Regions from separate parts of the Cronobacter condimenti 1330 genome, predicted to be linked through region 2. Evidence: predicted binding sites of a transcription regulator. Region 2 holds the regulator's gene; the other holds the start of a gene.
What was found. Region 2 encodes CRP, which controls carbon source genes, mostly activating them, when cyclic AMP is high. Its sites were predicted from a motif close to ATGTGANNNNNNTCACAT; they were not measured.
Positions count from the first base shown of each region.

Region 1 (5,225 bases), 430 kb from region 2:
CGTCGTCGCCAGTCACGACGCCCGGTTTGACGAAATCAAAAATTTTAGACATGTTTCGTTGTCCTGTATGTGTATCTTCGACCGTTGAAAAGGGTAAGCGAGCTTTCAGGCACGCTGAAAAAGAGGCGGGAAACCCCGCCTGCTTAAATTACTGCTTTGCGCGCTCTTCGAGCATCGCAACTGCCGGCAATACTTTGCCTTCCACGAATTCGAGGAACGCGCCGCCGCCAGTGGAGATGTAGGAGATCTTGTCGGCGATGCCGAACATGTCGATAGCGGCCAGAGTGTCGCCGCCGCCCGCGATGGAGAATGCGTCGCTTTCTGCGATGGCGCGAGCCACAATTTCAGTACCTTTGCGGAAGTTCGGGAATTCGAACACACCAACCGGGCCGTTCCACAGAATAGTTTTGGCGTTTTTCAGGATTTCAGCCAGTTTTTCAGCGGAAACGTCACCCATATCCAGAATCTGCTCTTCGTCTTTGATATCAGAAACAGATTTCAGGGTAGCCGGCGCGGTTTCAGAGAACTCAGTCGCCACGCGAACATCAGTCGGGACCGGGATATCGCAGGTGGTCAGCAGACGCTTAGCTTCATCAACCAGATCGGCTTCGTACAGGGATTTACCCACGTTGTGGCCCTGGGCTGCAACGAAGGTGTTAGCGATGCCGCCGCCGACGATCAGCTGGTCAGCGATTTTAGACAGGGAATCCAGCACGGTCAGTTTGGTAGAAACTTTAGAACCACCAACGATGGCGACCATCGGTCGAGCCGGCTCTTTCAGCGCTTTACCCAGCGCGTCCAGTTCTTCTGCCAGCAGCGGGCCTGCGCATGCCACATCAGCGAATTTACCTACGCCATGGGTGGATGCCTGCGCGCGGTGCGCGGTACCAAACGCATCCATGACAAATACGTCACACAGCGCGGCGTATTTTTTGGACAGCGTTTCGTCGTCTTTCTTCTCGCCTTTGTTAAAGCGAACGTTTTCCAGAACCACCAACTCGCCTTCAGCAACTTCAACGCCGTCGAGGTAATCTTTCGCCAGACGAACCGGCGCGTTCAGTTTGTCTTTCAGGTAGTTCACTACCGGCAGCAGAGAGAATTCTTCGTTGTATTCGCCTTCGGTCGGGCGACCCAGGTGGGAGGTCACCATCACTTTAGCGCCCTGTTTCAGAGCCAGTTCGATGGTCGGCAGAGACGCGCGGATACGCGCATCAGAGGTAACTTTACCCTCTTTTACCGGAACGTTGAGATCGGCACGGATCAGAACGCGTTTACCTGCCAGATCCAGATCGGTCATCTTAATTACAGACATGGTGAATCCTCTCGTTGATTCTTAAAGTTTTGCAGATGCCCTATGTACAGCCCGAAAGCAGTAACGCAGGACACCTTACCTGAAACCAATAGCTGCCATCGCTAACGTGGTGTCGAGCATCCGGTTAGCGAAGCCCCATTCGTTATCGCACCAGACCAGCGTTTTAATCAGGTGCGCTCCACTCACCCTTGTTTGGGTGCCGTCCACAATGGCGCTGTGTGGATCGTGGTTAAAATCTGTTGAGACCAACGGTAATTCCGTATAGTCAACTATACCATGAAATGCACCCTGTGCCGCTTTTTGCAGCAACAGGTTGACTTCATGGGCTTTTACTGCTTTTTGCACCGTCACGCTTAAATCAATCGCCGTCACGTTAATAGTAGGCACGCGCACGGCAATAGCCTCAAAACGGTCATGAAATTTAGGAAAAATACGCGTTATACCCGCTGCAAGCTTAGTATCGACCGGAATGATGGACTGACTCGCCGCCCGTGTGCGGCGCAAATCCGGATGATAGGCATCGATAACCTGTTGATCGTGCATTGCAGAATGAATGGTCGTCACGGTGCCGGATTCAATCCCGAACGCGTCGTCAAGCAGCTTAATGATGGGAATAATGCAGTTGGTCGTGCAGGAGGCGTTAGAAATGATTCGATGCTCCGCGCGCAGCGCATCTTCGTTGACGCCGTAAACAACCGTTGCGTCGAGGTCATTGCCGCCAGGATGTGAGAAAAGGACCTTTCGTGCGCCCGCTTCCAGATGGGCGATGCCATCGGCGCGGCTGCCATACACCCCGGTGCAATCAAGCACAACGTCGACATTCAGCGCTTTCCAGGGGAGCGCTGGGATCTCAGGCTCATGCAGCAGACGGATCACATCATTGCCAATCCAGAGCTGCTCTCCTTCCTGGCGAACATCCCACGCGAAGCGGCCATGACTCGTGTCATACTTCAGTAAATGCGCGATGCCCGCTGCGTCGGCCAGTTCATTAATGGCGACCACACTGATTTCCGCGCGACGGCCGGACTCATACAACGCACGAACTACGTTGCGCCCGATGCGACCGAAGCCATTAATCGCTACGCGTAAGGTCATATATCTCCTGCCAGAATCCCGGTTATGAAGAGGCCGACAGAGTAATGCAGCCGCCTTTCCAGGGGAATCCTCGCCCGTCACAAACTACAACCGTTTGATGGATTGTCGAACAATCATTCGACTGAAACGCTTCAGCAAGAATAAGCGAAACATGGAATAAAAGGAATGATAACGCAGCGAAATGAAACCAACTTCTGACCTGCATCACATTTTTTCCGGAATAAATTCCATAGTTACACGTTTGATTTTCGATAACGGATGAAAAAGTACGCATCCTGCGAGAAAGTAAGGGTTACGCAGCATGCCCTCTTCCTGAAATGGGCATCGCTTCACGTTAACAAAGGGAAAAAGATGACGTATCCAGAACAGTACGAAAACGTACCGAATCTACGCGCACGTTTTCGCGGCTGCCTGCTCGGCGGCGCGGTGGGGGATGCGCTTGGCGGTCCGGTTGAATTTTTGAGCCTGTCGGAAATTATCACGCGCTACGGCGCGCCAGGCGTAAAGGATTACGAACACGCCTGGGGCGGAAAAGGTAAAATCACCGACGATACCCAGATGACATTGTTTACCGCCGAAGGGTTACTACGAGCGTGGACACGCGCGTCTGTGCGCGGCATCGGCCCGGCGTTCACGTCCGTCACTGCCCATGCTTATTTGCGCTGGCTACTGACGCAGGGCGAGCGCAACCGACACGATCTGCTGGATACGGCCTCGCTTTCTGGCTGGCTAATCCGCCACGAGGCCCTCTTCCATCCACGCGCGCCGGGTGCGACTTGCCTCACCGCGCTGCGCGAAATGCGTGCTTTCGGGGAGCCTGCCCGTAACCATAGCAAAGGGTGCGGCGGTGTGATGCGCGTAGGGCCAGTAGGCCTGTTTTATGTGCGATACCCTGAACAAGATGGCCTGCAGGCCGCGTTTGATACCGGCTGCCAGCTTGCGGCACTCACGCACGGTCATCCGACCGGGTATCTTACCGGCGGTGTGCTGGCGGCATTGATTTTCCAGCTCGTTAAGGACGTACCGCTGGAGACAGCCCTGGATGGTGCAGTCGCATTGTTAGTCCGTGCACCCGGCCATGACGAAACGCGGCGTGTGCTTGAACGTGCCCGCGAGCTTGCCGGTTCGCCGCGCTCAGCTGAAGAGCCTGTTAGCGCACTCGGCGAAGGCTGGGTCGCGGAAGAAGCGCTCGCCATCGCGGTTTATTGCGCGCTGCGCGCCCGCTCGTTTGAAGAGGGCGTCTTGATGGCGGTGAATCACAGCGGCGATTCCGATTCCACTGGCGCGATTGCCGGCAATCTGCTGGGCGCGATGTATGGCCTGACGGCAATTCCCGAGCACTGGCAGACGCGGCTTGAACTCAACGCGGTGATTCAGGAAATGGCAGACGATCTGCTGGCGTACCGCGACTGGCAGATTTCAGACTATGACGACACGCCGACTGCCCGTGCGTTACGCGAAAAATATCCGGGCGACTGAGACCAAAAAAAAGGGAGGCCAGTGGCCTCCCGTTTTCATCAGTGGCGAACGATTACAGAATCGCTTTCGCCTGGCTTACTACGTTATCTACGGTAAAGCCGAACTCTTCAAACAGCTGCTCAGCCGGGGCCGATTCCCCGAAGGTGGTCATGCCCACTACCGCGCCGTTCAGGCCAACATATTTGAACCAGTAATCAGCGATACCCGCTTCAATCGCTACGCGCGCGCTCACCGCTTTCGGCAACACGGCTTCGCGGTATGCCGCATCCTGTTTGTCGAACACGTCGGTGGACGGCATAGAGACCACGCGGGCTTTCACGCCTTCCGCTGCCAGTTTATCGGCTGCGGCAACCGCCAGTTCAACTTCTGAACCGGTCGCGATGAAGATCAGCTGCGGCTGGCCGTCGCAATCTTTCAGAACGTACGCGCCACGGGCGATATCCGCCAGTTGCTGCTCGCTACGCGGCTGCTGCGCCAGGTTCTGACGGGAGAAAATCAGCGCGGTCGGGCCATCGTGACGCTCAACAGCGTATTTCCACGCCACGGCAGATTCTACCTGGTCACACGGACGCCATGTGCTCATGTTCGGGGTCACGCGCAGGGCCGCCAGCTGTTCAACAGGCTGGTGAGTCGGGCCATCTTCGCCAAGACCGATCGAGTCGTGGGTATAAACCATCACCTGACGCTGTTTCATCAGCGCCGCCATACGTACTGCGTTACGGGCATATTCCACGAACATCAGGAAAGTCGAGGTGTATGGCAGGAAACCGCCGTGCAGCGCAATACCGTTCGCGATAGCGGTCATACCGAATTCGCGCACGCCGTAATGAATGTAGTTGCCCGCAGCATCTTCATTAATAGCTTTAGAACCAGACCAGATAGTCAGGTTGCTCGGGGCGAGGTCAGCAGAGCCGCCCAGGAATTCCGGCAGCAGTTTGCCGAAAGCTTCGATGGCATTCTGAGACGCTTTACGGCTGGCGATTTTCGCCGGGTTTGCCTGCAGATTAGCAATGAACGCCTGCGCTTTAGCCGCAAAGTCGGACGGCATTTCGCCTTTCATACGACGGGTGAATTCAGCCGCTTCCTGCGGGAACGCTTTCGTGTAGGCAGCGAATTTTTCGTTCCAGGCGCTTTCTTTTACCTGGCCCATCTCTTTGGCATCCCACTGCGCGTAAATTTCCTGCGGGATAACAAATGGTTCGTATTTCCAGCCCAGTTGCTCGCGGGTCGCTGCGACTTCAGCCTCGCCCAGCGGCGCGCCGTGGGAGTCGTGCGTACCAGCTTTGTTCGGCGAACCGAAACCGATGACGGTTTTGCACATCAGCAGAGACGGTTTGTC
Region 1 covers NZ_CP012264.1:3,558,261-3,563,485, forward strand. The annotation lists gene fbaA (class II fructose-bisphosphate aldolase) at 1-52, opposite strand, end outside; gene pgk (phosphoglycerate kinase) at 149-1,312, opposite strand; gene epd (erythrose-4-phosphate dehydrogenase) at 1,388-2,407, opposite strand; gene AFK62_RS16235 (ADP-ribosylglycohydrolase family protein) at 2,759-3,886, shown strand; gene tkt (transketolase) at 3,939-5,225, opposite strand, start outside.
Region 1: the regulator CRP is predicted to act here: its motif matches at 2,600-2,617, upstream of epd (erythrose-4-phosphate dehydrogenase).

Region 2 (5,225 bases):
CCATGCCGACGGCGGCCGTAGGCTATTCGCTCGGCGGCAATATGCTCGGTTGCCTGATGGCCGAGATAGACGCCGCGTTTCCGCTGAATGCAGGCGTGATTGTCTCCGCACCGTTTATGCTGGAACACTGCTGCAACCATATGGAAAAAGGCTTTTCGCGCGTCTATCAGTTCTACTTGCTGAATCTGTTGAAAGCCAACGCCACTCGCAAGCTGAAAGCCTGGCCCGGCACGCTGCCGGTTGATCTGACCCAGCTTAAACGCCTGCGACGCCTGCGTGACTTTGACGATTTGATCACGTCGAAAATCCACGGTTTTACCGACGCAGTGGATTACTATCGCCAGTGCAGCGCCCTGCCGCGGCTCACTGCTATCACGCGTCCGACGCTTATCATTCACGCCAAAGATGACCCGTTTATGGATCATCACGTGATCCCCGATATCACCACGCTGCCTGCTAATATTGAATATCAGCTGACGGAACATGGCGGTCACGTGGGTTTCGTCGGCGGCACGCTGCGCCAGCCGAAAATGTGGCTGGAACAGCGCATTCCTGACTGGTTAACCCCTTATCTGGACCGATAAATGATCATTCCCTGGCAAGAAGTCGACCCTGAGACGCTGGATCGCCTGATTGAAGCCTTCGTCTTGCGCGAAGGCACCGATTATGGTGAACATGAACGCTCGCTTGAGCAAAAGGTCGCCGATGTGCGGCGTCAGTTGCAAAGCGGCGAAGCCGTTCTGGTGTGGTCCGAACTGCACGAAACGGTCAATATCATGCCGCGCTCGCAGTTTCGCGGTTAATCTTGCCAGGCGGAGCCTTGCCCCGCCGCTTCAGGGAGTTGTCTCGCTATGTCTGCCAAACATCCGGTCATCGCTGTCACGGGCTCCAGCGGCGCGGGAACCACCACTACCAGCCTCGCGTTTCGTAAAATCTTTGCACAATTAAACCTGCGCGCCGCCGAGGTCGAAGGCGATAGCTTCCATCGCTACACGCGCCCCGAAATGGACATGGCTATCCGTAAAGCGCGCGATCTGGGCCGTCACATTAGCTATTTCGGCCCGGAAGCGAACGACTTCGGCCTGCTGGAGCAAACTTTTGTCGAGTACGGCCTGACCGGTACAGGGCAGTCGCGCAAATACCTGCACACCTACGATGAGGCAGTGCCGTGGAATCAGGTGCCAGGCACGTTTACGCCGTGGCAACCGCTGCCGGAACCGACAGACGTGTTGTTCTACGAAGGGCTACATGGCGGCGTGGTAACTCCGCAAAACGACGTGGCGAAACATGTGGATTTGCTGGTGGGCGTGGTGCCTATCGTCAACCTGGAGTGGATACAAAAGATGATCCGCGATACCAGCGAGCGCGGCCATTCCCGCGAGGCGGTGATGGACTCTGTCGTGCGTTCGATGGAGGATTACATCAACTACATCACGCCACAGTTCTCTCGTACGCATATCAACTTCCAGCGCGTGCCGACAGTGGATACGTCCAACCCGTTTGCCGCCAAAGGCATCCCGTCGCTTGATGAAAGCTTCGTCGTCATCCATTTCCGTAATCTGGATAATATTGACTACCCGTGGCTGCTTGCGATGCTGCAGGGTTCGTTTATTTCCCACATCAATACGCTAGTGGTGCCGGGCGGGAAAATGGGGCTGGCGATGGAGTTAATTATGTTGCCGCTGGTGCAACGACTGATGGAAGGCAAGCAGATCGACTGAGATCATGCCCGGTGGCGCTGCGCTTACCGGGCCTACAAAGACAGTTAGCGTGTGAACGGGTCAGCGAAGCGCCGCCCGCCGCGCCATTACCCTTCGATAACTTCGTAAGAGTGCGTGATATCTACGCCTTTACCGAGCATCAACGCGACCGAGCAATATTTCTCCGCCGACAGATCCACCGCACGCGCGACCGCCGCCTCTTTCAGGGCCTTGCCCGTCACCACGAAATGCAGATTGATATGTGTGAACAGACGCGGCGCTTCTTCGCGACGCTCAGAGGTCAGCTTCACTTCACAATCGGTCACGTCGTGACGGCCTTTTTGCAGAATAGAAACCACGTCAATCGCGCTGCAACCGCCAGCGGCCATCAGCACCATTTCCATCGGGCTCGGCGCTTTGTCGCCGGAGTTGCCGTCCATCAGAATCTGGTGGCCGGATGCGGACTCACCCAGGAAGGTTAAGCCTTCCACCCATTTCACTCGTGCATGCATGATTATCACTCCAGGGCATTCATTTTCCTGACAGATTACGCGGGCGCGTCGTCAGAGGCAATGGAAGGCGACCTGCGTCAAGCTGAAACGAGACAACAGGAGACACCTGATAAAAGCTATGCTAAAACAGTCTGGATGCAGCGGCGATACATTGATGTTACGCATGTATGCAGAGGAGAAGACAATTTATCGGCTGCGACGTCCACGGACAGCCAACTTCCCTGGACGCGGGAAGATGATGATTGCAAAGCCAGACAGGGGTTACGCGCCCTGTCTTTGGAGCCAGTTTAAAACAGAGGATAACCGCGCATGGTGCTTGGCAAACCGCAAACAGACCCGACTCTTGAATGGTTCTTGTCTCATTGCCACATTCATAAATATCCATCTAAGAGCACGCTGATTCACCAGGGTGAAAAAGCGGAGACGCTGTATTACATCGTCAAAGGCTCAGTGGCAGTGTTGATCAAAGATGAAGAGGGCAAGGAGATGATCCTCTCGTACCTGAATCAGGGAGACTTCATCGGCGAACTGGGTTTGTTCGAGGAAGGTCAGGAACGCAGCGCCTGGGTTCGCGCTAAAACTGCCTGTGAAGTGGCTGAGATCTCTTATAAAAAATTCCGTCAGCTGATTCAGGTAAACCCGGATATTCTGATGCGTCTCTCCTCACAGATGGCGCGTCGTCTGCAGGTCACCTCTGAAAAAGTCGGTAACCTGGCGTTCCTCGACGTGACAGGCCGCATCGCGCAGACGCTGCTGAATCTCGCAAAACAGCCGGACGCCATGACCCATCCGGACGGCATGCAGATCAAAATCACCCGTCAGGAAATCGGTCAGATCGTGGGCTGCTCCCGCGAAACCGTGGGCCGTATCCTGAAAATGCTTGAAGATCAGAACCTGATCTCCGCGCACGGGAAAACTATCGTGGTTTACGGAACCCGCTAAGGTTCCTGAAAAAAACGGCGTGTCGCTTCGGTAACACGCCGTTTTTGTTTCTATACTTCTCCCCTATGTGGCGTCGTCTTATCTATCACCCTGAAATCAATTACGCTTTGCGGCAAACACTGATCTTAAGCCTGCCGGTGGCGGTCGGGTTGATGCTGGGCCACTTACAACAGGGATTACTCTTCTCACTGGTGCCCGCCTGCTGCAACATCGCTGGTCTCGACACCCCGCATAAACGTTTTTTCAAACGCCTTATCATCGGCGCCTCGCTCTTCGCGCTTAGTAGTCTTGCGGTACAGTTTCTGCTGCTACAGGCGGTGCCGCTGCCGCTTATTTTGCTGATGCTGGCGCTGTTGCTTGGCGTCACGGCGGAAATCAGCCCGCTTCACGCGCGCCTGCTGCCCGCGTCGCTCATCGCCGCCATTTTCACCCTAAGTCTCGCCGGGAATATGCCCGTCTGGCAGCCGATGCTGCTCTATATCCTTGGCACGCTCTGGTACGGCGCGTTCAACGGCTTCTGGTTCTGGCTGTGGCGCGAGCAGCCGCTGCGTGAGTCGCTAAGCCTGATTTATAAAAGCCTCGCCGACTACTGCGAAGCAAAATACAGTCTGCTGACGCGCCACACCGACCCGGAACAGGCGCTACCGCCGCTGCTGGTGCATCAGCAAAAAGTGGTGGATCAGATAAGCCAGTGTTATCAGCAGTTGCAGATGCTGGCAGCTACCCGGCAGAACGGTTACAAGCGCCTGCTGCGCTCGTTTCAGGTGGCGCTCGATCTTCAGGAGCATATTTCGGTCTCGCTGCATCAGCCAGGCGAAGTACAAAAACTGGTGGAGCGCAGCCACGCCGAAGAAGTGCTGCGCTGGACAGCCCAGACCGTGGCCACGCGTCTTCGCACGCTCTCAGACGACATTCTTTATCACCGCTATTCGCACCGCTTTTCAATGGATAAACAGGTCGCGGCGCTGGCGAAAATCGCCCGCCAGCACCCGGATAACCCCGTCGGACAGTTCTGCGAATATCACTTCAGCCGTATCGCACGCGTGCTGCGCACCCAGCGTCCGCTTTATGCCCGCGACATGATGGACAGCGGCCAGCGACGTTTGCCGCTGTTACCTGCCCTGAAAAGCTATTTGTCGCTCAAATCCGCCGCGCTACGCACTTCGGCGCGACTGGGCGTAATGCTGGCGGCGGCCGGTCTGCTGGCGAGCGTGTTTCAGCTGCCAAAACCCTACTGGATCCTGATGACGGTTCTGTTCGTGACGCAAAACGGCTATGGCGCGACGCGCGTGCGCATTCTGCATCGTGCGGGCGGGACGCTGGCGGGGTTGATTATCGCGGGCATTACGCTTCACCTGAAGGTGCCACAGGGCTATACGCTGCTCGGCATGCTGCTGGTGACGCTCATCAGTTATCTCATCATCCGGCGCAACTACGGCTGGGCGATGATCGGCTTTACCGTGACGGCGGTCTATTCGCTACAACTTCTGACGCTGAACGGCGAACAGTACATCGTGGCGCGCCTGATAGACACGCTGACGGGTTGCCTTATCGCCTTCGGCGGTATGGTCTGGCTTTGGCCGCAGTGGCAAAGCGGCCTGCTGCGACAGAATGCGCATGACGCCCTGGAGGCCGACCAGGAGGCGCTGCGCCTGATCCTGAGCGACGATCCGCAACCCGCGCCGCTCGCCTGGCAGCGCATGCGCGTTAACCAGGCGCACAACGCGCTCTATAATTCACTCAATCAGGCGATGCAGGAGCCAGGCTTTAACAGCCGTTATCTGGAAGATATGCGCCTGTGGGTGACGCACAGCCAGTTTATCGTCGAGCATGTTAACGCCATCACGACGCTTGCCCGCGAGCAGGCCTCACTCACGCCAGAGGCGGCGGCGCGTTATTTGCAGGCGTGTGAAATCGCACTGCAACGCTGTCAGCAGCGGCTGGAATATGACGCGCCGGGCGAGACGCAAAATGAGTCGGTGCTGGAAGGGGAAGAGGTATTACCGGAAGGGCCGCTCAGCGTCATGGAACATCATCTGCTGCGCATCCTTGACCATCTGCGCACCATGCA
Region 2 covers NZ_CP012264.1:3,987,628-3,992,852, forward strand. The annotation lists gene AFK62_RS18360 (hydrolase) at 1-584, shown strand, start outside; gene AFK62_RS18365 (YheU family protein) at 585-803, shown strand; gene AFK62_RS18370 (phosphoribulokinase) at 852-1,721, shown strand; gene AFK62_RS18375 (OsmC family protein) at 1,808-2,212, opposite strand; gene crp (cAMP-activated global transcriptional regulator CRP) at 2,522-3,154, shown strand; gene AFK62_RS18385 (YccS/YhfK family putative transporter) at 3,220-5,225, shown strand, end outside.